2 linked regions of the Youhaiella tibetensis genome follow. The protein of the gene in region 2 interacts with the protein of the main gene of each other region in a pairwise test. Links are inferred from orthologs where the notes say so. Each region holds a gene or a part of one and is shown on either strand. Other genes may lie near its edges. The genes, in order: FNA67_RS11890 and FNA67_RS19305.

What was found.
Region 1: the proteins of FNA67_RS19305 (region 2) and FNA67_RS11890 interact in binary tests that used the Escherichia coli proteins (3 or more experiments, as listed by UniProt). The link is inferred for Youhaiella tibetensis from one-to-one orthologs.

What each region holds. Positions count from the first base shown.
Region 1 is NZ_CP041690.1:2,454,740-2,465,587, forward strand. What follows is about bases 4,335-7,282. They hold FNA67_RS11890 (cysteine desulfurase family protein), read right to left. Parts: upstream 6,406-7,282; coding sequence 5,263-6,405; downstream 4,335-5,262. Other genes in these bases: sufB (Fe-S cluster assembly protein SufB), read right to left, coding at 4,335-5,238; FNA67_RS11895 (alpha/beta hydrolase), read left to right, coding at 6,655-7,282. In the rest of the region: FNA67_RS11865 (cysteine desulfurase), read right to left, coding at 1-1,210; Fe-S cluster assembly protein SufD, read right to left, coding at 1,207-2,415; Fe-S cluster assembly ATPase SufC, read right to left, coding at 2,421-3,173; FNA67_RS11880 (cupin domain-containing protein), read right to left, coding at 3,221-3,718; more of sufB, read right to left, coding at 3,718-4,334; more of FNA67_RS11895, read left to right, coding at 7,283-7,317; tyrS (tyrosine--tRNA ligase), read left to right, coding at 7,365-8,615; FNA67_RS11905 (DUF3971 domain-containing protein), read right to left, coding at 8,666-10,848. UniProt on the Escherichia coli protein: Master enzyme that delivers sulfur to a number of partners involved in Fe-S cluster assembly, tRNA modification or cofactor biosynthesis. Catalyzes the removal of elemental sulfur from cysteine to produce alanine.
Region 2 is NZ_CP041690.1:3,944,051-3,954,785, reverse strand. What follows is about bases 3,763-6,597. They hold FNA67_RS19305 (sulfurtransferase TusA family protein), read right to left. Parts: upstream 5,380-6,597; coding sequence 5,146-5,379; downstream 3,763-5,145. Other genes in these bases: FNA67_RS19290 (iron-containing alcohol dehydrogenase), read right to left, coding at 6,597-6,597; FNA67_RS19295 (dihydrofolate reductase family protein), read left to right, coding at 6,031-6,597; FNA67_RS19300 (CAP domain-containing protein), read right to left, coding at 5,369-5,857; FNA67_RS19310 (Hsp20/alpha crystallin family protein), read right to left, coding at 4,587-5,024; FNA67_RS19315 (D-alanyl-D-alanine carboxypeptidase family protein), read left to right, coding at 3,763-4,582. In the rest of the region: FNA67_RS19330 (beta-glucosidase H), read left to right, coding at 1-2,017; FNA67_RS19325 (DJ-1/PfpI family protein), read right to left, coding at 2,001-2,585; FNA67_RS19320 (helix-turn-helix transcriptional regulator), read left to right, coding at 2,660-3,352; more of FNA67_RS19315, read left to right, coding at 3,455-3,762; more of FNA67_RS19295, read left to right, coding at 6,598-6,603; more of FNA67_RS19290, read right to left, coding at 6,598-7,769; FNA67_RS19285 (ABC transporter permease), read right to left, coding at 7,769-8,731; FNA67_RS19280 (ABC transporter permease), read right to left, coding at 8,731-9,681; FNA67_RS19275 (ABC transporter substrate-binding protein), read right to left, coding at 9,752-10,735. UniProt on the Escherichia coli protein: Sulfur carrier protein involved in sulfur trafficking in the cell. Part of a sulfur-relay system required for 2-thiolation during synthesis of 2-thiouridine of the modified wobble base 5-methylaminomethyl-2-thiouridine (mnm(5)s(2)U) in tRNA.

The sequences.
Region 1 (10,848 bases), 1.5 Mb from region 2 along the record:
AAGTACGCGCTTTTTCGATGCCCTCAACCAGCGCATCGACATCGTCCTTGCCGTTATATAGGCCGAACGAGGCCCGGCATGTAGAGGTGACGCCAAATCTGTTGAGTAGCGGCATAGCGCAATGGGTCCCTGCCCGCACGGCGATGCCGTAGCGGTCGAGGATCGTCGAAATGTCGTGGGCGTGAGCGCCGTCGATGGCGAACGAGAAGATGCCGCCCTTGCCCGGCGCGGTGCCGATGAGACGCAGCGAGTTGATTCTCTGCAAGCGCTCCTGGGCGTAAGCCGTTAGTTCTGCTTCATGTTCCGCCACGGCATCGCGACCGAGAGCATCGACGTAGTCGATGGCCGCGCCAAGGCCGATGGCCTGGACGATAGGCGGGGTGCCGGCCTCGAAACGGTGCGGCGGCTCGTTATAGGTGATGCCGTCGACGGTCACCGTATCGATCATCTCGCCACCGCCCTGATAGGGCTGCATGTCCTTGAGCAGGTCGAACTTGCCGTAGAGAATGCCGATGCCGGTGGGGCCATAGAGCTTGTGGCCGGTGGCGACGTAGAAATCGACATCGAGGTCCTGCACGTCCACCTTGAGGTGAACGGCGCCCTGGCTCCCGTCGACCAGCACCGGAATGCCGCGGGCATGGGCGATCTCGATGACGTCCTTGATCGGCGTCACCGTGCCCAGCACGTTCGACATATGCGTCACCGCAACCATCCTGGTCTTGGGGGACAACGCCTTCTCGAAGGCATCGATATCGAAGCTGCCGTCGTCGCGGACATCGACGAACTTGAGCACCGCGCCCTTGCGCTCCCGATGGAAATGCCAGGGCACGATGTTGGAATGGTGCTCCATGATGGTGACGACGATCTCGTCACCCTCGGAAATGCGCGGGCCCGCGAAGGACGACGCGACGAGATTGATCGCTTCGGTCGCGGACTTGGTGAAGATGATCTCTTCGACCTTTTTCGCGTTCAGCAGGCGCCGGGCAGCCTCGCGGCCGCCCTCATAGGCCTCGGTGGCCCGGTTCGCGAGCGTGTGCAGCCCGCGATGGACGTTGGCGTATTCGTGCCGATGGGCATAGTCCATCCGGTCCAGCACCTGCACCGGCTTCTGCGCCGATGCACCGCTATCGAGATAAACCAGCCTTTGCCCGTGGATCTTCTCCGAAAGGATCGGAAAATCCGCTCGGACCTTTGCGAGGTCGAAGCTCATTTGCCCAGCAGCCAGCTATCCACGATCGCCTTGAGCGCCTCGTTGAGAGCCTCGTCCTCGATCGGATCGAGCAGTTCCTCGAGGAAGCCGCGGACCAGCATGGTCTCGGCCTCTTCCTTGGGGATACCGCGGCTGACGAGGTAGAACAGCCAGTCCTCGTCAAGCTTGCCGCAGGTCGAGCCGTGCCCGCAGACCACGTCGTCCGCATAGATTTCGAGCTCGGGCTTGGAGAGGATCTCGGCTTCGTCCGAGAGCATCAGGCCCTGCATCATCATCTTGGAATCGGTCTTCTGGGAATCCCGCTCCACCACGATCTTGCCCTGGAACACGGCGCGCGAACGCCCGCGGGCGATCTGCTTGTAGAGTTCCTTGCTGGCCGTATTGGGCACTTCGTGGTTGACGTTGAGCGTGATGTCCCCGTGCTGCCCATCATTGACGAGATTGAGCCCGGTGAAATCGGCATAAGCCCCCTCGCCCGCGAAGCGCGAGAAGATCTGGGTACGCTCGAGCGCGGCGCCGGCATGGATCACCAGCGAGCGCAGCTTGGCGTTTTCGCCGATCTGGTACTCGACGGTGGCAAAGTGGGTCGAAGCCTTGGCCGATAGATCCACCGTGATGTGGGTCACGTTGGCGTTCGCGCCGACATCGAGATAGGTCGCGTGGTTGGCGAGATGCGCTTCCTGGCTGCCCGAATAGGTCTCGATGATGGTCGCCGAGCCGTTGTCGGCCACGAAGATGCGAGCGGAGCTGGAAGCATGCGCAGCGGCACCCTCGGTGCGGCGATCGATCTGGATGACCGGATCGACCGAGCCGTCGAGGTTGAGCACCAGGCTTTCCTTGGCGAGCGCGGTGTTGAGCCGCACGATCACGTCGTCACGGGTGGTGAGCGCCGAGCCCTCGGCCTTGCCGACGATGACGCCGGCTGGAGCCGTGCCGTGCGCCTGCACCTGGCCGTTCGCGATCATGAGCTGGAAGGCGCCGGGAACTTCGAGCGCCGGAGCGCTGGCGGAAGTCGCGGCCCCGGCCAGCGGCGGAACGCTGCGCAGCAGGGTCTTGAGGTCGGTATAGTGATAGGTCTCGACGCGGCGCGTCGGCAGGCCTGCACCGGCCAGGCGCTCGGCCTGGTCAGCGGCGCCGGCAGCGTTGAGCTGCTCGATCAGTGTGTTTTCAGCCGGCCCGAGCCGGACGGGGAAAGCTACATTCATCTGGTTCAAGCCGCCGCGTCTTCGTCGAAATCGGCATAGCCCTTGGCTTCGAGCTCGAGCGCCAGTTCCTTGCCGCCGCTCTCGACGATCTTGCCGTCCGAGAAGACGTGCACGACATCGGGAACAATGTGGTTGAGCAGGCGCTGGTAGTGCGTGATGACGAGCATGGACCGCTCGGGCGAACGCAGCGCGTTGACGCCTTCCGAAACCACCTTGAGCGCATCGATGTCGAGCCCGGAATCGGTCTCGTCGAGGATGCACATCTTGGGCTGGAGCAGCGCCATCTGCAGAATTTCGGCGCGCTTCTTCTCGCCGCCCGAGAAACCGACATTGAGCGCACGCTTGAGCATGTCGCTGTCGATATGGAGGCGGCTGCCGGCTTCCTTGACGGCCTTCATGAACTCGGGCGTCGAAAGCTCGCCTTCGTCGCGCGCCTTGCGCTGCGCGTTCATAGCAGCCTTTAGGAAGGTCATGGTGGCGACGCCCGGAATTTCGATCGGGTACTGGAACGCCAGGAAAATGCCGGCGGCAGCGCGCTCGTCGGGCTCCATCTCGAGGATGTTCTCGCCATCGAGCAGGATTTCGCCGCTCGTGACTTCGTAGTCTTCCTTGCCGGCCAGCACGTACGAAAGCGTCGACTTGCCCGAGCCATTCCGGCCCATGATGGCATGCACTTCGCCCTTGGGCAGCACCAGGTTCACGCCCTTGAGGATTTCGCGCTCTTCGATGCGAACATGCAGATCGCGGATTTCAAGCATCGGGGTGGTCATTTCGGTCTCCAATGGTAGTCGCTGCGATCGGCGCCTCAGGCGCCAGGCTCGCCGTCCCAGTAGTCAAGATTGTGTTCGCCGGCGCGCCCGATGTGGCGTAACCGCTCCGTGCCAGCACGACTGCTGACCAGGAACTTGCCGGAATCCGGATATTCACAGACTTCCGTGGCAGCGACCGTTGATACACCCAGGTATCGCAACGCGTTGCTGCCTGTATTGATGATCTGGTGGGCAGTTTCACGCCCACCGGCCGGCGCGCCGAGCACGTCGCCCGCCTTGAATGCGTAGCTTGCCGGTCCGAACCGATATGTCCCTTCACCCTCAAGGATGATGAACATTTCCTCTTCCACGTGATGATTGTGAAACGGACAAGACGACATGCCGGCCGGCACTTCGTTGTATCGAATGCCGAGGCCGCTGAGCCCGAGAAGCGACGCGAACGACGCGTCACTCCCCCTGTAGAGGCTTCCTTCTTCAAAGGCCTCCAGGGCCAGGTCGCCAATGGAGGCAATCGGGCGGGCGGGATTGCTCATCATCCCACGCTGCCTTCGAGGCTGATCGAAATGAGCTTTTGCGTCTCGACCATGAATTCCATCGGCAGGTGCTGAAGCACGTCGCGCACGAAGCCGTTGACGATCAGCGCCACCGCTTCTTCTTCCGAAAGCCCGCGCTGCAGGCAGTAGAACATCTGGTCGTCCGAGATTTTCGAGGTGGTTGCCTCGTGCTCGAAGACCGTGGAAGCGTTCTTGCTCTCGATATAGGGCACGGTATGCGCGCCGCACCGGTCACCGATCAGCAGGCTGTCGCACTGCGTGAAGTTGCGGGCGTTCTTGGCCTTGGCATGCGCCGAGACCTGGCCGCGATAGGTGTTGTCCGAGAAGCCCGCCGCGATGCCCTTGGAAATGATCCGGCTCGTGGTGTTCTTGCCCAGGTGCAGCATCTTGGTGCCGCTGTCGACCTGCTGGTAGCCGTTGGAAATGGCGATCGAGTAAAACTCGCCGCTCGAACCGTCGCCGCGCAGGATACAGCTCGGATACTTCCAGGTGATGGCCGAGCCGGTCTCCACCTGCGTCCAGGAAATCTTGGAACGGTCGCCACGGCAATCGCCGCGCTTGGTGACGAAGTTATAGATACCGCCCTTGCCGTCCTTGTCGCCCGGATACCAGTTCTGGACCGTCGAATACTTGATCTCGGCATCGGTGAGGGCAACGAGCTCGACCACGGCGGCATGGAGCTGATTTTCGTCGCGCGAGGGCGCCGTGCAGCCCTCGAGATAGCTCACATAGGAGCCTTCGTCGGCGATGATCAGCGTGCGCTCGAACTGGCCGGTCTTCTTCTCGTTGATGCGGAAATAGGTCGACAGCTCCATCGGGCAGCGAACGCCCTTGGGGATGTAGACGAACGATCCGTCCGTGAAGACCGCCGAATTGAGCGTGGCGTAATAGTTGTCGGTCACCGGCACGACCGAGCCGAGGTACTGCTTGACGAGATCGGGATATTCGCGAACCGCCTCGGAGATCGAGCAAAAGATGATGCCGTGCTTGGCCAGTTCCTCGCGGAACGTGGTGACCACGGAAACCGAGTCGAACACCGCATCGACTGCCACGTTCGAGCCGAACGGGGTCTCGGCCGCACCCTCGACGCCAGCCAGGATCGCCTGCTCCTTGAGCGGGATACCGAGCTTTTCATAGGTGCGCAGCAATTCGGGATCGACTTCCGCCAGGCTCTTGGGGCCCGTCGTGCTCTTGGGAGCGGCGTAGTAGTGGATCTCCTGGAAGTCGATCTTGGGATAGTGAACCTTGGCCCAGTTCGGCTCGGCCATGGTCAGCCAGCGCCGATAGGCATCCAGGCGCCACTCCAGCATCCATTCCGGCTCGTTCTTCTTGGCCGAGATCAGGCGAACGATGTCTTCGTTGAGCCCCTTGGGCGCCAGATCGGTCTCGATCTCGGTCTCGAAGCCGTACTTGTACTTGTCGACGTCGAGAGCCAGGACCTTCTCGACCGTATCGTGGTCGATGTTTTCCTTGAGCGTCGGAATATCGAACGCAGCCATTGTTCTTCTCCTACCTGGCGGCCGCTACGCCGCCTGTCCCTGCCGGCGCCGGTGCCGGTCCAGGACCTGTTCAAATCCCGAGAGAAACGCCGAGACGTCCTCTTCGGTGGAATTCCATCCCAGGCTGGCGCGCAGCGCGCAGTCTGAAAGTTCGGGGGCAACACCCATCGCCGCCAGCACGTGGCTCGGCCCGACCTTGCCGGACGAACAGGCAGAGCCCGAGGAGACGGAAATCCCCATCAGGTCCAGACCCATCATCGCCACGGCGTTCTTGAGGCCGGGCACCGCAAAATCGACGACGTTACCCACTCGCTGAGCTTTTTCGCCGAATACGACAAGATCACCATTCAGCTCACGCAGTCTATACATGAGTTCGAATGTCAGCTTTGCAACCAGCGCGGCATCGTAGTGTTGGGCAAAGGCTTCGGCTGCCGCGCCGAACCCGGCAACCAGGCTAGCCGATTCCGTGCCGCCGCGCCGCCCCTGCTCCTGCCCGCCGCCCGGAATGAGCCGCACGGTATCGGCATGGCTCTTGACCAGCAGCGCGCCGATTCCGACCGGACCGCCGATCTTGTGGGCGCTCAGCGCCATCATGTCGGCCGGGCGCGCGGCAAAATCGAGATCGAGCTTTCCGAGAGCCTGTACAGCATCAATGAAGAGATAATGCGGCGTCGGGCCCACCAGCGCTTCGATCTTTGCGAGCGGCTGAACGACACCGGTCTCGTTGTTGACCGCATGGACGGCCACCAGCGCGATGCCATCCTGCTGCAAGGCAACCGCGATCTCATCGGTGCGGATAACGCCATCGGCATCGAGCCCGACCACCACTACCGGCAATCCGGTCGCTTCGGCGGCCTTGCCGACAGCGGCATGCTCACCCGCACTGATGACGATCCGCTCGACCTTGAGGGCTTTGGCTCCGCCGACGATGGCCTGGGTGATGGCCTCGGTCGCGGAACCAGTAAAGACGACCTGCTTGCGCTCGGCTCCGGCTAGCCTGGCGACCTGATCCCGGCCGGTTTCGATGAGGTTGCGCAACGCCCGGCCGTGGCCGTGAACGGAGGAAGGATTGCCGACCAGATCGAGCGCAGCAAGCATCGCCGCCCGCGCCTCCGGCAGCAGCGGAGCGGAGGCATTGTGGTCGAGGTAGATCGCCGATCGCGTCATCAAAGCCACATGTGGCGCCCGTGCGCCCGCTCCTAGCCGAAACAATTCTTGAAATCGGACGCTCACTTTCTCTACAAGGAGCGCTCGCGTGCCCTATATTAAGGGCGAAACCGAGTTTCGAACAATTCTAAACTGGTTTTTTCACGCATGTTTTAGGCAGCGCCTGCGCTTTCGTCAAGCCGCGCAGCCGGACCTGTCGTGGAGAATTCCGCACAAACCGGGCCACATAAGCTCACGGGAAACGAACACATGCCAGAAGTGATTTTCAACGGTCCGGAAGGACGCATCGAGGGCCGCTACCAGCCAGGTAAGGAACCGAACGCGCCTATCGCCATCGTGCTGCATCCGCACCCCGAATTCGGGGGCACGATGAACAACCAGATCGTCTACAACCTCTTCTACATGTTCGCCCAGCGCGGCTTCTCGGTCCTGCGCTTCAACTCGCGCGGCGTCGGCCGCTCGCAGGGCGTCTTCGACCACGGCATCGGCGAACTTTCCGATGCCGCCGCCGCCCTCGACTGGCTCCAGACCCTCAACCGCGAAAGCCGCGGCTGCTGGATCGCCGGCTTCTCGTTCGGCGCCTGGATCGGCATGCAGCTGCTGATGCGCCGTCCGGAAGTGGAAGGCTTCATCTCGGTGGCGCCGCCGGAAAACCTCTACGACTTCTCGTTCCTGGCCCCCTGCCCGTCTTCGGGCCTCATCATCCATGGCGACAAGGACCGCGTGGCTCCGCCCCAGTCGGTCCAGAAGCTGGTGGACAAGCTCAAGACGCAGAAGGGCATCACCATCGAGCAGCAGATCGTGGAAGGCGCCAACCATTTCTTCGAAGGCAAGATCGACGAGCTGACCGAACGTTCGGCCGAGTATCTCGACCGCCGCCGCGCCGAGATCGCCGCCGGCAAGGGCCGCTAAGGCCCTTCCTCTCCCCCTAGACCACCAGAACCATCAGAGCCTGAACCATGGCCTTCAAGTCCGACTTCCTGAACGTCCTCGACGAGCGCGGTTTCATCCACCAGATTTCCGATCCGGAAGGTCTGGATGCGCTGGCCCTCAAGGGGCCGATCACGGGCTATGTCGGCTATGACGCCACGGCGACGAGCCTGCATATCGGCAATCTCATCACCGCCACCATGCTCTACTGGATGCAGGCGACCGGGCACCGCCCGATCGCCCTGATGGGCGGCGGCACCTCGATGGTGGGCGACCCGTCCTTCCGCGACGACCAGCGCAAGCTCCTCACGGTCGAACAGATCGAAGAGAACATCGCCGGCATCAAGAAGATCTTCGCCAAGATCATGACGTTCGGCGACGGGCCGAACGACGCCATCATGGTCAACAACGCCGACTGGCTCCTCAAGCTCAACTATGTCGAGTTCCTGCGCGACGTTGGCCGGCACTTCTCGGTCAACCGCATGCTCAGCTTCGACAGCGTCAAGCTGCGCCTCGACCGCGAGCAGTCGTTGAGCTTCCTCGAGTTCAACTACATGATCATGCAGGGCTACGACTTCACCGAGCTCAACCGCCGCTACGGCACGGTGCTGCAGATGGGCGGCTCGGACCAGTGGGGCAACATCATCAACGGCGTGGACCTGAGCCACCGCATGGGCGGCCCTCAGCTCTACGCGCTGACCACGCCGCTCCTCACCAAGTCCTCGGGCGAAAAGATGGGCAAGTCCGCCTCGGGCGCCGTCTGGCTCAACCCCGAGAACTTCTCGCCCTATGACTTCTGGCAGTACTTCCGCAACACCGAAGACGCCGATGTCGGCCGCTTCCTCAAGATCTTCACCCGCCTGCCGCTGAGCGAGATCGCCAGGCTCGAGGCACTGGGCGGCAACGAGATCAACGAAGCCAAGAAGGTGCTGGCAACGGAAACCACCGCCATCGTCCATGGCCGCGCGGCAGCCGACGAGGCCGCTGAGACGGCCCGCGCTACCTTCGAGGCGGGCGCCATCGACCTGTCGCTGCCGACCGCCGAAGTCGCGCGCGGCGAGCTCAATGCCGGACTGGGCATCCAGGCGGCGCTGGTGGCGGCAGGCCTGGCCGCCTCGAACGGGGAAGCGCGCCGCCACATCACCTCGGGCGCCGTGCGCGTCAACGACGAGCTGGTCGAGGACGAGCGCGCCACCCTGGGCGAGAACAAGGTCCTGCCCGAAGGCGTCATCAAGCTCTCGGTCGGCAAGAAGCGCCACGCGCTGATCAGACCGGTCTGATCCCGATCACATGAATTGAGGAAGGCCCGGTCCAGCGACCGGGCCTTTTTCTATTCCCGCGGCAGTTCCTTGGCGCGGAATTCGAAGAGCGAGCGGAAGGCGCCGACGGCAAGCAGCGAGGCCGGATTGATCTTGAAGTCCGGGTTCTCCAGAGCGCCGCGAATGGCGAAGGTGACCCCGAACATGCCCGCCCCGTCCGGGCCCGCCAGGAGCGGGCCGAAGAGCGGCACCTTGGCAAAGGCGCTGTTGAGCCCGAAGAGCGGCACGTAGGTGCCGGCCAGATCGTACTGGCGCTTGTCGGTATAGATGAAGCCCTTGAGCGTGCCGCCGACCGCATCGCCCGCCAGCATGGCGTCGGTCACCTCGATGCGATCCGAACGGCGGATGAAATTGAGTTCGGCGCTGCGGAAAGCCAGCTTGTTTTGCTTGGCGATCAACTGGCGCGAACCCTGGTGGTTGCCCAGGACCTCGGCCACCTTGTCCTCGTCGATCAGCGAGAAGTTGCGCAACCGCACCTGGCCGTTACCGACCTTTTCCTTGCTGTTGGTCGCCAGCACCAGGCTGCCTTCGCCGCCCTCGACGCGCGGGTAGACACCGATGAGGCGCAGCAGCGTGCCGAAGTCGTTGAACGCCACCGAGATCGAGTTGCCGTCCGGCGTCGGATTGGTGGTGACCGAAATGGCGTTGTCGTCGCCCAGCTGCGCCTGCATGCTCACCCGCTGCAGGTCGCTGCCGCGCAGCTTGAGGCTGAGCTCGAGGTTATAGGCGGTGGTGAGATAGAAGCCCACGGCCCGCTTGAGGCTCACGTCGAGCGCAATGGTCTGGTTGAAGCTGGTTGAGGCCACACTGCCCAGCGAACCCTCGCCCAGGCCGAAGAAGCGCTGCAGCATGGGCTTGAGATCGAGCTGATCGCCTTTGATCGAGACCGAGTAGCCGCCATCGATGGGCGCGAGCGCCACCTGGGCGCTATCGCCCGGACTGAGGGCAAAGGTATCGAACTTGGCCGAAGAGAGCTGCTTCTTTTCGCCATCGAACACCAGGTTGCCCATGAGGTTGACGTCGCCGAAGACCAGGGACACGTCGTTGAGCTCGGTCAGCTTGCCATCCTGGCGCACCGTAGCCTTGAGCACGCCCTTGACGCCCTTGGCCTTGCGGATGCCGAGATCGGCGATATCGAGCGCGGCGTTTTCGAGATCGACGCCCATGGCGATCGAGCCATCGCTCAGCGGCGAGGCCACGAAGCGCACCTGCCCGGAAAGGAACTGGGAGGCATCAAAGCCCATACTGGCCAGTTCCTTGACATCGAGGGTCGAGCCCAGCTGGAAGACCGGGTCGCTGGTGGGCGTGCCCTCGACCGAAAGATCGGCCGTCATGCCGTCGATATCGGCCGACCCGGTGACGTGATAGCCCGCCTGCGTGGCGCTGAAGGCCAGTTGCCCGTTCTTGATGGACCGGTCCTGGATCGGCTCGGTGCTCACGAAATTGCGGACCGCGCCGTTGAGCACGTAGTCGATCTGGTTGATGGCGTTCGTTTCCCCCACCTGCACGGTGGCCACCACATCGATGGAGACGTGGCCGCCCAGGGCATCGAGCTTGATCGGCAGGTTGGCGCCCGCCACAGCCTCCGGCTGCTGGTCCTTGGCCAGCGCCAGGAGCGCCTTGATCTCGCCCTGCACGTCGCCCGATATTTCGAGCGTGCGGACCTTTGGCACGCTGCTGTCGATGACGAGAGCGGCATTGGAAACGGTGATGTCGCCGCCCGCCGTTGGGATCTTGCCGCCGTCGGCGGAGATGGTGACGTCATTGTCGCGCACGTTGAGGCGGGTGTTCCCGTCGATGGCCACCGGCTGCATGGTCTCGGTGGCGCGCACCACCACGCCCTCGCCGACCATGTCGATGGACATGGCGCCCTGCGGGATCGGCTTTTCCTCGCCTGCGACCGCCAGCGTTCCCACCGGGAAGTTGAAGCGCATGTTGGCGCTGGCGACCTCTCCGTCGGCGACATTCTTGACGAACCAGTCGCGCGAGTCCTCGGCCAGGAAATAAGGCCAGAGGCGCTTGGCGTCGTCGGCGGACATCTTCTCGCCCGCCAGCGTGATATCGAGCCCGATGCCGGCCTGGAGCATGTCGAGCCGTCCCTTGACCGCCACGCGCCCGTCGCCCTTCTTGGCCGCGAGCTGGTCGATGCCCAGCGCGCCATAGAGCGGAGCCGACCAGCCCGTGAACGAGACTT
Region 2 (10,735 bases):
CGGCAATGAATCGGAGATCGAGCGCACCACGATCAGTTCCCAGATCGATGAGCGCACCCTGCGCGAACTCTACCTCGTGCCCTTCGAGGCGGCGGTCAAGGTCGCCCGAACCTGGGGCGTGATGAGCGCCTATAACAAGCTCAATGGCGTCTATGCCTCGGAAAATCCCTGGCTGCTCACCACGGTGCTGCGCAACGAATGGGGCTATGACGGGGTGGTGATGTCGGATTGGTTCGGCTCCCATTCGACCGCCCCGACCGTCAATGCCGGGCTCGATATCGAAATGCCCGGGCCGACGCGCGATCGCGGCGACAAGCTCGTGGCGGCGGTGCGCGACGGGGCGGTCAGCGCCCAGACGGTGCGCGAGCGGGCGCGCAACGTGCTCCACCTGCTCGAGCGCACCGGCGCCATCGATGACCGGCGTCCGTTCGAGGAACACGCGGACGACCGGGCCGAGCACCGCGCCCTCATCCGCCGCGCCGCCGCCGAAGGCATGGTGCTGCTGCGGAACGAGGGCGGCGTGCTGCCGCTCGAGCCCATGCCCGGCCGTATCGCCGTCATCGGCCCCAATGCGCGGACCGCCCAGATCATGGGTGGCGGCAGCGCCCAGCTCAACGCCCATTATCGCGTCTCGCCCTGGCAGGGGCTGGTCGATGCGCTGGGGCGCGAACGCCTGGTCTATGCTCCGGGCGCCACAAACCACCGGTTCGAGCCGCTGATCGAAGGCACGTTCTCGGTGGCCTTCTTTGCCAATACCGAGCTGGCGGGCGAACCGGTGCATCACGGCACCCAGACCAATGCCGAGGCCTTCTGGATCGGACGGATTGCCGACGGCAAGGTCGATCCGCTCAATTTCTCGGCCCGCCTCACCGGCACCTATCGGCCCGAGGAAACCGGACTCCATCGTGTGGGCCTCTTCAGTGCCGGCCTCGCTCGCCTCTATATCGACGGCAGGCTCGTGGCCGATTCCTGGGCCGGCTGGACGCCCGGCCGCACCTTCTTTGAGGAGGGCAATGACGAGGTGATCGGGGAGGCGATGCTCGAGGCGGGGCGCAGCCACAAGGTGGTTATCGAGTTCGCCACGCGTCCGGCGCGTACCCTGGCCGTCGCGGGCCTGCGCGCCGGCATTGGCCTGCCGCTCGGGGACGAGGCGATTTCCGAGGCGGTCGCCGCCGCGCTCGATGCTGAGACCGCTCTCGTCTTTGTGGGCCGCAACGGGGAATGGGATACCGAGGGCAGCGACCTCGCCTCGATCGATTTGCCCGGCCGCCAGAACGAACTCGTCGCCGCCGTCGCCGCGGCCAATCCGCGGACCGTGGTGGTGCTCCAGACCGGCGGGCCGGTCGAGATGCCATGGCTCGACAAGGTCGCCGGCGTCATCGAGGCCTGGTATCCCGGCCAGGAGGCCGGCAACGCCATTGCCGACGTTTTGCTGGGCACGGCGGAACCGGGCGGGCGGCTGCCGCAGAGCTTTCCGGTGCAATGGGGCGACAACCCGACCCGCAGCCAGGACCCCGAGGTCTATCCGGGCCTCAATGGCAAGGTGCGCTACGAAGAAGGGTTGTTCGTCGGCTACCGGCACTATGAGAAGACCGGCATCGCACCGCTCTTTCCGTTCGGCTTCGGCCTTTCCTATTCGCGTTTCGCGCTCTCCGAACCGGAGGTGGATGCCTCCGGCTTCGAGGCCGATGCCAGCGTGCGGGTGAGCGTCTGGCTCACCAATACCGGCGAGCGCGCCGGCAGTGACGTCGTCCAGCTCTATGTGGGAGACGACGAGGCCTCGCTCGAGCGTCCCGCCAAGGAGCTCAAGGCCTTCGCCAAGGTGGCGCTCGAGCCCGGCGAGACCCGGCGCATCGTGTTCGACCTCAAGGATCGCGATTTCGCCTTCTATCGCCCGGAGGCCCGCCACTGGCTGGTCGAGGCGGGCACCTTTACCCTTCACCTTGGCCGGTCGGCGGCCGACATCGCGTTCTCCGCGTCGGTCGGCCGCGCGACGACGCTCATGCTGCCGGTTTGACGCCGGCCCCGTGTTCGGCGCCATAGAGGCCGACATAATAGGCAAGCTGGTCGTCGGCCCGGCCCAGCTCGGCGAGCACCGCCGCCATGAAGGTGGCCGGCGCGGTGGCGGGGGCCGTCACGACCCGCTGGTCGCGCACGGCGCCGGGCACGTCGCGATAGAGCGCGGCGCCGCCATAGCCGCTTTCATCGAGATAGCCCGCGCCGTTGCTGGTATGGGCCACCGTGTCGAGCAGTCCCGTCCGTGCCAGTGCCAGCGTGCCGTCGCAGATGGCGGCGACCACCTTGCCCCGGGCGTGGGCCTGGCGGACCGCCTGGCCGATATCGGGGGCGTCGGGGGTCTTCCAGATCAAGCCGCCCGAGATCACCAGCGCGTCGATCGCTTCCAGGTCCAGCGTTTCGAAGGTCATCTCGGGTTGCACCTTGAGCCCGCCCATGGAGGTGACGGCGTGCCCGCCCGGGCTGGCAAAGCGTGTTTCCACCCCGTAAAAGCCTCTGGCCGCCGCGTTGAGCATGGCCGTCTCCCAATCGGCGAAACCTTCGGTGAGGAGAGTGGCGATGATGGTCATGTGTTCGCTCCTTTGTTGTGTCGGGGAGAGGCTAGGGCGGGGCGCGACCAGATTTTGTCAGCAGCGGAACTTGCATGGCCAAGCGCAGTGAACGCCTTCTTGCCCTGATGCAGTCCCTGCGCCGTCGCCGCCGGCCGGTGAGCGGTCAGGTGCTGGCCGACGAGATGGGCGTGTCCCTGCGCTCGCTCTATCGCGATATCGAGACGCTCAAGGGCATGGGCGCGGCCATCGATGGCGAGGCGGGGCTGGGCTTCCAGCTCAAGGCCGATTACTGGCTGCCGCCCCTGATGTTCAACGAGGCCGAGATCGAGGCGCTGGTGCTCGGGCTGCGCCTGATCGTCTACGGCCCGGATGCAGAGATGTCGGTGGCGGCTCGCGACGCCACGTCCAAGATCGCCGCGGTGCTGCCGGGGGAGCGGCGCGGTGAGATGGAATCGATCGGGCTTTTCGCCATGCCGCACCAGAAGGCGCCAGGCGATACGCGACTCGCCGACCTGCGCCGCGCCATCCGCGAGGAGTGCCAGGTGGAGATCGCCTATGCGGCCCCGGAAGGTGAGCGCACGCAGCGGGTCATCTATCCGCTGGCGCTGGGCTATTACGAAGGGCGCCAGATCCTCCTCGCCTGGTGCACTTTGCGCAATGATTACCGCAACTTCCGCATTGATCGGATGACCGGGATCGAGGTGCTCGAGGCGCGCCTGCCCGAGCCGCGCCGCACGCTTTTCCACCGCTGGAAGCGCAATTCGTCCCTGCCCGATCTCACCTGAGAGGCGTTCACAACCGCGCCAGATCGGGGCGCCCAAGGTTGAGCGGGGGCGGCCCGGCTGATAAGAGTGCGCCCGGGTTTTCCATTACCGCTCGGGAATCGCGTGCTCCTCCTTCGCCGCCTTGTTCTGGCTTTTGCTCTCGCTGTCCTGGCCCTGGCGTCGCCGGCCTGGGCCAATCCGATGCTCCTCCTCGATACCGATACCGGGGCGGTGCTCTATGAGGAGGATGCCGGCGCTCCCTGGCACCCTGCATCGCTCACCAAGCTGATGACCGCCTTCGTCGCCTTCCAGGCAATTGCCGAGGGACGCGTCGCGCTCGATACGCCGGTGACCATTTCCCAGCACGCCTGGAACCAGGCGCCGAGCAAGTCCGGCCTCAAGGTCGGCTCGGCGCTCTCCATGCAGGACGCGCTCTACGTGATGCTGGTCAAGTCCGCCAATGACGTGGCCGTCGCCATCGCCGAGACGGTGGGGGGCAGCGAGAAGACGTTCGTGGACGAAATGAACGCCACCGCCATCAAACTGGGGCTGACCAATACCCACTATGTCAATGCCAACGGCCTCCACCAGGAGGCGCAGGTGACCTCGGCGCGCGATCTGGCCGTGCTCGCGCTCTATATTCGCCAGCTCTACCCGCAATACCTGCCCATCTTCGCCACCGAAGCGGTCAAGCTCGGCAAGGCGAACCTTGAAACCAACAACGACCTGCTCACCCATTTCGCCGGCACCACCGGCATGAAGACCGGGTTCGTCTGCGCTTCCGGGCTCAACATCGTGGCCACTGCCGAGCGCAACGGGCGCTCGCTCATGGCCGTGGTCCTGGGCGGATCGTCGGCGCGCGAGCGCGGCGAGATGACGGCCGAACTTTTCCTGCGCGGTTTTTCCGGCGCGCTGCCGGGCACCGGCAAGTCGATCCTGCAGGTGGCCAATGTCGCCGGCGCGCCGGCCGACATGCGCTCGCTGCTCTGCGGCAAGCAGGCCAAGGCCTATGTCGCCGAACGCGAGGCGGCCTATCCGCTCGGGCTCAAGGGCAAGCCGAGCTACCTCACCGACGAGATCGAGGGGCGGATCTATTCGGCCACCGATCTCGGCCAGCTCCGCGATGTGCCGCTGCCGCGCCCGCGTCCGGGCTATGCGGGTGTCCAGGGACTCTCCCCGGTTGCCGATATCGCCGCCCAGCCCGCGGCAAACCTGGGGGCCATCGTGCCCCGTCCGCGGCCGCGGCCCTAGCGGGTCAGTGCCTGATCTCGATGCGCTTGGTCTGGGGACCGGCATCGGCCGGACGCGGCACCGTGACCTTGAGCAGTCCGTTCTCGAAACGCGCTTCGACCTTGTCCGGCTCGATTCGGAAGGGCAGGCTCATGGAGCGTGAGAAAGAGCCGAACGAGCGCTCGCTGCGATAGGCGTTCCCGTTCCGGTTTTCGGTCTCGGAGCGCTTCTCGCCCGAAATGGTGAGCAGGTTGTCGTTGAAGGTGATGTCGACGTCCTTTTCGGCCACGCCCGGCAGTTCCATGGTCAGCATGATCCGGCCGTCCGCTTCGTGCACGTCCATGTCGGGCATGAGGCCGAACTGTTCGCCCGGCCCGGCGAGCGGGGCGGGCGCGCCGAAACCGCGCGAAAAATCGTTGAAGAGCCGGTCGATTTCGCGGTGAAGGTTGCTTCTCTGTTGCATCCAAGTGCTCCTTTCTCGAAGGAAGGGCGCTTGCGGGGCCGACGAGAGCGGGACCGTCGCAACGCCCCCGGCTCCTAAACGGAAAAGTCGCCGCGCCGGTTTCCGCCGCCGCAGCGAAAAATCACGCGCTCTTGGTGATGAGAAAGCGCAATGCGTCCCCTTCCATGGACTGGACGCATTGGTGGCCCTGCTGGAGGCAATAGAGGGGGATGTCGACCTTGGCCACGGGGTCGGTCGCCAGTACCGCGAGAACGGCGCCCGGCGCCATTTCTGCCAGGCGCTTTTCGGCCTTGAGGACGGGCAGGGGGCATCTGAGCCCCCTGGCGTCGAGCGTCTCGATGGCCTCAGTCGGCAAGGACGAGCACCCAGTAGACGCCGTAACCCGAATTGGGGTCGTAGGCGACGCCCAGGCCGGCGCGGCCGAGCGTGGGGTCGGCAAGTACGCGGGCATCGTCGGGGCTGTTGCGCCAGCCCGAGAAGGTTTCGGCGAAATTGGCGTAGCCGGCGCTGACGCGAATGGTGCGGGCCCCGCTCGGGGTCTTGGGAGCGGTGCCGGTGCGGGCATATTCGTTGGCGAGCGCCTGGGCGGTGGCATCCAGGCCCGGGTCGAGCCGGAGCGGACCGGCGCCGGCGGTGGCGCGGTACTGGTTGACGATGCCCAGGGAGGCGGTCTTGTCGAGCGTGGCGCCGGGCGTATCCATGCGGGCCACCAGGCCTGGCGCAATGCTGCCGCCGCCACCGCCGCCACCGAACGAACACGCGCCCAGTAGGGCGGCCACCAGGGTCGCTGCGAGCACGGGGCCAAGCGGCCGTACGCGGGTTGAAAGGGTCATAGTCGGGGTCATCCTCGGCTGTTGGGGCGGTTCGTCATGAAGGCGCATCGAACGCCCGAGCTAGCCAGATCGAGGTAAACCAAGAGTGTAGCCGGGCGCGGGCCCCGTGCACTTGGTGGAAAACTTGGGCAAATATATGAGCCATGGCACCCGCAGCAGGGGAGGCGGCAGGCATGGGCAAGCTGAAATTCGGCATGATGGCCTCGCTCGACGGCTATATCAGCGACGTCAATGGCAGGTTCGAATGGGGGCAGATCAGCGAGGAAGTGCACCGGTTCGCCGAGCGCGAGCAGGCCGGCGAGGCCATCGCCATCTATGGGCGGCGCATGTTCGAGACCATGGCGGTGTGGGATACGCTCTGGGAGGATGCCAGCCTGAGCCAGGCCGAACGCGATTTCTCCCTCGTCTGGCGCGGCACCGACAAGATCGTGGTGTCGCGCTCGCTGCGCCAGGTCGGCACCAGCCGCACGCGCCTCGTGCATGCCCTCTCCGCCGAGGACATCGCCGCGCTCAAGGGGGCGCCAGGCGACATCGGGGTGGCGGGTCCGACGCTGGCCGCGAGCCTCCTGCGGCAGGGGCTGATCGATGAGATCTCGATCTACTTCATCCCCGTCCTCGTCGGGGGCGGCACGCCGATGTTCCCCGAAATGTCAGCCCTCGCGCGCCTCGAGCGCCTGGAGGTTCGGCCGTTCGAGAACGGGGTGACCTTCATGCGCTTTGCCGTTCGGTCCCGGGCCGCTCAATAGGCGGCGCGGTACATGGCGAGGATGTCGTCCTTATCCACCGGGCGCGGGTTGAAGTCGAGGAGGCGCCGGATCTGGGCGGCTTCCTCGGCCATGATGGCGAGGTCGCCCTCCGGCACGCCCAGCTTGGAGAGGCGCATCTCGACGCCCAGGCCGGCGCAGAAGTCGCGGGCGCTCTCGAGGAGCCGCGTCGGATCGAGCCCGAGGAGCTCGGCGACCTCGGCGGTCTTCTGCCGGGCCTGCGGGGCGTTGAAGGCCAGCGTGTGGGGGAAGATCACGGCATTGGCCAGCCCGTGGGCGATCTTCTGGCGGGTGCCGAGCGGGTAGGACACCGCGTGCCCGGCGGTGGTGTTGACCGGCCCCAGGCAGAACCCGCCATAGAGCGAGGCCAGGGCCAGGCCCGAACGGGCCTCGACGTCCCCGCCATCGGCAACGGCGCGTCCCAGGTACTTGCCCACGAGCGCGATGCCTTCGCGCGCGTACATGTCGATGATCGGGTGGGCGCGCTTGGAGGTGAAGGATTCCACGCAATGGGCCAGGGCGTCGATGCCGGTGGCGGCGGTGACGGCGGGCGGCACCGTCATGGTAAGGGCCGGGTCGATGATGGCGAGGTCGGCCAGCATGTGGTTGGATTCGACGGCGAGCTTGCTGACCGAGGCGGGGTCGGTGACGAGCGCGCGCGTTCCCGCCTCGCTGCCGGTGCCGGCCGTGGTCGGTATCTGGATCAGGCGCGTACGGCGCGGACCGGCTTTGTGGGCCCCGACCAGCTCATGGAAGGAGCGGGTGTCGTCGACCATGACGGCGGCGAGCTTGGCGATGTCCATGGCGCTGCCGCCACCGAACCCGACGATCATCTGGGCGTCGGCGGCGCGGGCGACTGCGAGGAGCTTTTCGAGATTGGGCAGGTCGGGCTCGGGCTTGACCTCGCTGAAGACGACGACCTCGCCCTCGATGCCGAGCAGGCCCACCCGCGCCGCGTTGAAGGCGTCGCAGATGACCAGCGTGCGCGTGACGCCGTGGCCCGCCGCCCATTCGCCGGCAAAGGCCGCCTTGCCGGGGCCGAATTCGATGCGGTGCGGACGCAGCACGGTCAGCGGCCGCGACCAGCCTTCGACGGGCAGGGGAGCGGGGGCGCCATCGCTGGTCGCGGAAATGAGGCCGGCGGACATTATTTGGCTCCCTTGGGATTGAGCGCGTCGTTGAGGCCGTCGCCCACGAAGCTGAAGGCTACCGTGATGAGGGCGAGCGTTGCGGCGGGCGCGGCGAGAAGATGGGGGTATTGCTGCCAGGTGCGCAGCCCGTCCGAGATCATCAGGCCCCAGCTCGGGGTGGGCGGCTGCACGCCGATGCCCAGGAACGAGAAGGCGCTCTCCATGGTCATGGCGGTGCCCAGCCCCGCGCTCACGGCCACGATCAGCGGGCCGATGGAATTGGGGATGATGTAGCGGGTCAGGATGCGGCCCGTCGGCAGGCCGAGGGCGCGGCCGGCAAGCACGTAAGGGCGCTGGCGGATCGACATGACCTGGGCGCGCACGAGGCGCGCATAGGGCGGCCAGGTGACCAGCGCGATCGAGCCAAAGACCAGGGTGAAGTCGATGATCGAGGTCGAGCGGAAGAAGGGGTTCTGCGTGCTGGCGTAGAGCGCGTCGAGCCAGCGGGCCAGGGGCGGCTTGAGCGAGGTGTTGACCACGATCACCAGCAGCAGGTTGGGAACCGACATGAAAAGGTCCGTCACCCACATGATCGAGCCGTCGATCCAGCCGCCGAAATAGCCCGAGACGGCGCCGAGCAGCGCCCCGATGGCCACCGAGATAGCGGTCACCACCAGCGCCACGATGAGGGCGGTGCGGGCCCCGTAGATGATGCGGCTGAAGACGTCGCGGCCCAGCTCGTCCGTGCCCAGCCAGTGGGCGAATGAGGGTCCCTGGTTGCGCGCTTCCAGGCTCTGGCTGAGGAAGTCGTAGGGCGTCAGATATGGACCCAGGATGGCCATGAAGAGGAAGACGGCGATCACCACCAGTCCCGCCATGGCGATCCGGTTGGCGCGCAGGCGCGCCCAGGCGTCGCCCCACAGGCTCGTCTGCTGTTCGTCGGCGGCGGCGATGGCCTGGCTGGCGGGTTCAGCGGTCATCACGACCTCCTCGCGGCGGCGCGCGGATCGAGCAGCGGATAGGCGAGATCGACGAGCAGGTTGGAGACCATCACCAGCACCGAGGCGATGAGGGTGACGGCCAGGATGATGGGATAGTCCGAATTGAGCAGGGACTGGATGGTGAGCCGGCCAAGCCCGGGCAGGCCGAAGACCAGCTCGACGAAGACGGCGCCGTTGATGAGCGTGATCATGATCAGGCCCAGTTGCGTGACGACCGGGGTCAGCACGGGCCGCAGGATATGGCGGAAGACGATCTTGTGGGCCGGCAGGCCCTTGGCGCGGGCGGTGCGCACGAAATCCTCGCTGAGCACCTCGATCACCGCCGCGCGGGTCTGGCGCACGATGAGGGCGATGGGCTGGAAGGAGATGACGACGAGCGGCAGGATGATGCGCGCGTCGAGGAGGCCGCCCCAGCCGTAGGAAATGTCGGCCTGCGGAAAGACCACGAGCAGCAGGACCATGAGCAGGGGGCCGGCGACATAGGCCGGGATGGCCCAGAGGAAGAGGGCGCCGCCGAGGATGGCGTAGTCGACGGCCGTGTTCTGCCGCAGGGCAGCCAGCACGCCGAGCGGGATGGCGACGATTGCGGTGATGACGATGGCGAGGAGGCCGATCTGCATGGAGACCGGGGCGGCGGCCGAGATCGAGCGCCAGACCGAACGGCCCGAGACCAGCGAATTGCCGAAATTGCCGTGGAGCACATTCCAGACATAGCTCAGGAACTGCTCGATGAACGGGCGGTTGAGCCCGGCCGATTCCCGGATGGCCTCGATGCGGTTGGGGTCGAACGCCACGTCGCCGGGCTGTCGCAGGAAGATGAGCTTGATCGGATCGCCGGCGCCGTAGAAGGCCAGGGCGTAAACGCCGAGCAGCACGAGGATCACGGCGGGAATCCAGAGCAGCAGGCGCCGCATGATGTAGACGAACATTGTCGGCCTCCTCCTTCACGTCAGTGAGGGGACCGGCCGCGGGCGGGAGGCTCCCGCGGCCGGCATGGCGTTAACCGATGGTCACGTCCCAGGGATGGACGACCTGCCAATCCAGGTTCTTGTCCATGTTGGTGACGTTGGGCAGGGCCCAGCGCGACATGGTCTCGTAGTACCAGGGGATATAGCCGTAATCGTCGCGGAAGAGCTTCTGGGCCTGGCGGGCCTTGCCGTCGCGTTCCGGGTCGGCGACGGGCAGGGCCGTGGCTTCGTCGAGCAGCCTGTCCACTTCGGGGTTGGAATAGCCGTTCATCTTGCCGGCCGCGATGCCGCCGCCGGTGCGGATGCCACCGGCCAGGAACGCGGTGGCGTCAGGAACGCGCGTGCCGATGTCGTCGCGGAAGATGTGGACGTCGGCCGGGGCGAAGTTGTCCTGGCGCTCGAGCAGTTCGACCGCCGAGACGCCCAGGTTCTGGCGCCATTGCTCGACCATGAACTGGGCCGCCGCCTTCTGGGCGGGCGAGCCGATGCCGACCATGACGATGCGTGGCAGGCGCTCTGCGCCGCCATAGCTGGACGCGGCAAGCAATTCCTTGGCCTGGGCCGGATCGTAGGGATAGGGCTCGAACGCGGGGTCGACGCCGGGCACGGCGACCAGGAGTTGGTCGGCCTGCTTGTGCGGGCCCTTGGGGAAGGAGGCCTGCATCATGGCGGCGCGGTCGACGGCCATGATGAAGGCCTTGCGCACGTTGACGTCGTTGAAGGGCTCGGAGTTGACGTTGAACCAGAAGTGCTGGCCGGTCGGGATGGACGGGCCCGACGAGAATTCGGGGCCGAGGTCATCGATGACGGTCGAGGTCACGAGCTCGGTATGGGCCTGGAACTCGCCCTTCTGGAGCAGGGTGGTCGCCGTCACCGGATCTTCGACCGAGCGGATTTCGACGCGGGTCAGCTTGGGTGCGGGGCCGAAGAAGTTCTCGTTGGGCTCGAAGGCGAGGAAGCCGTCGTCGAGGTTCATCTCGACCAGCTTGAACGGGCCCGAGGAGACGCCGCCCAT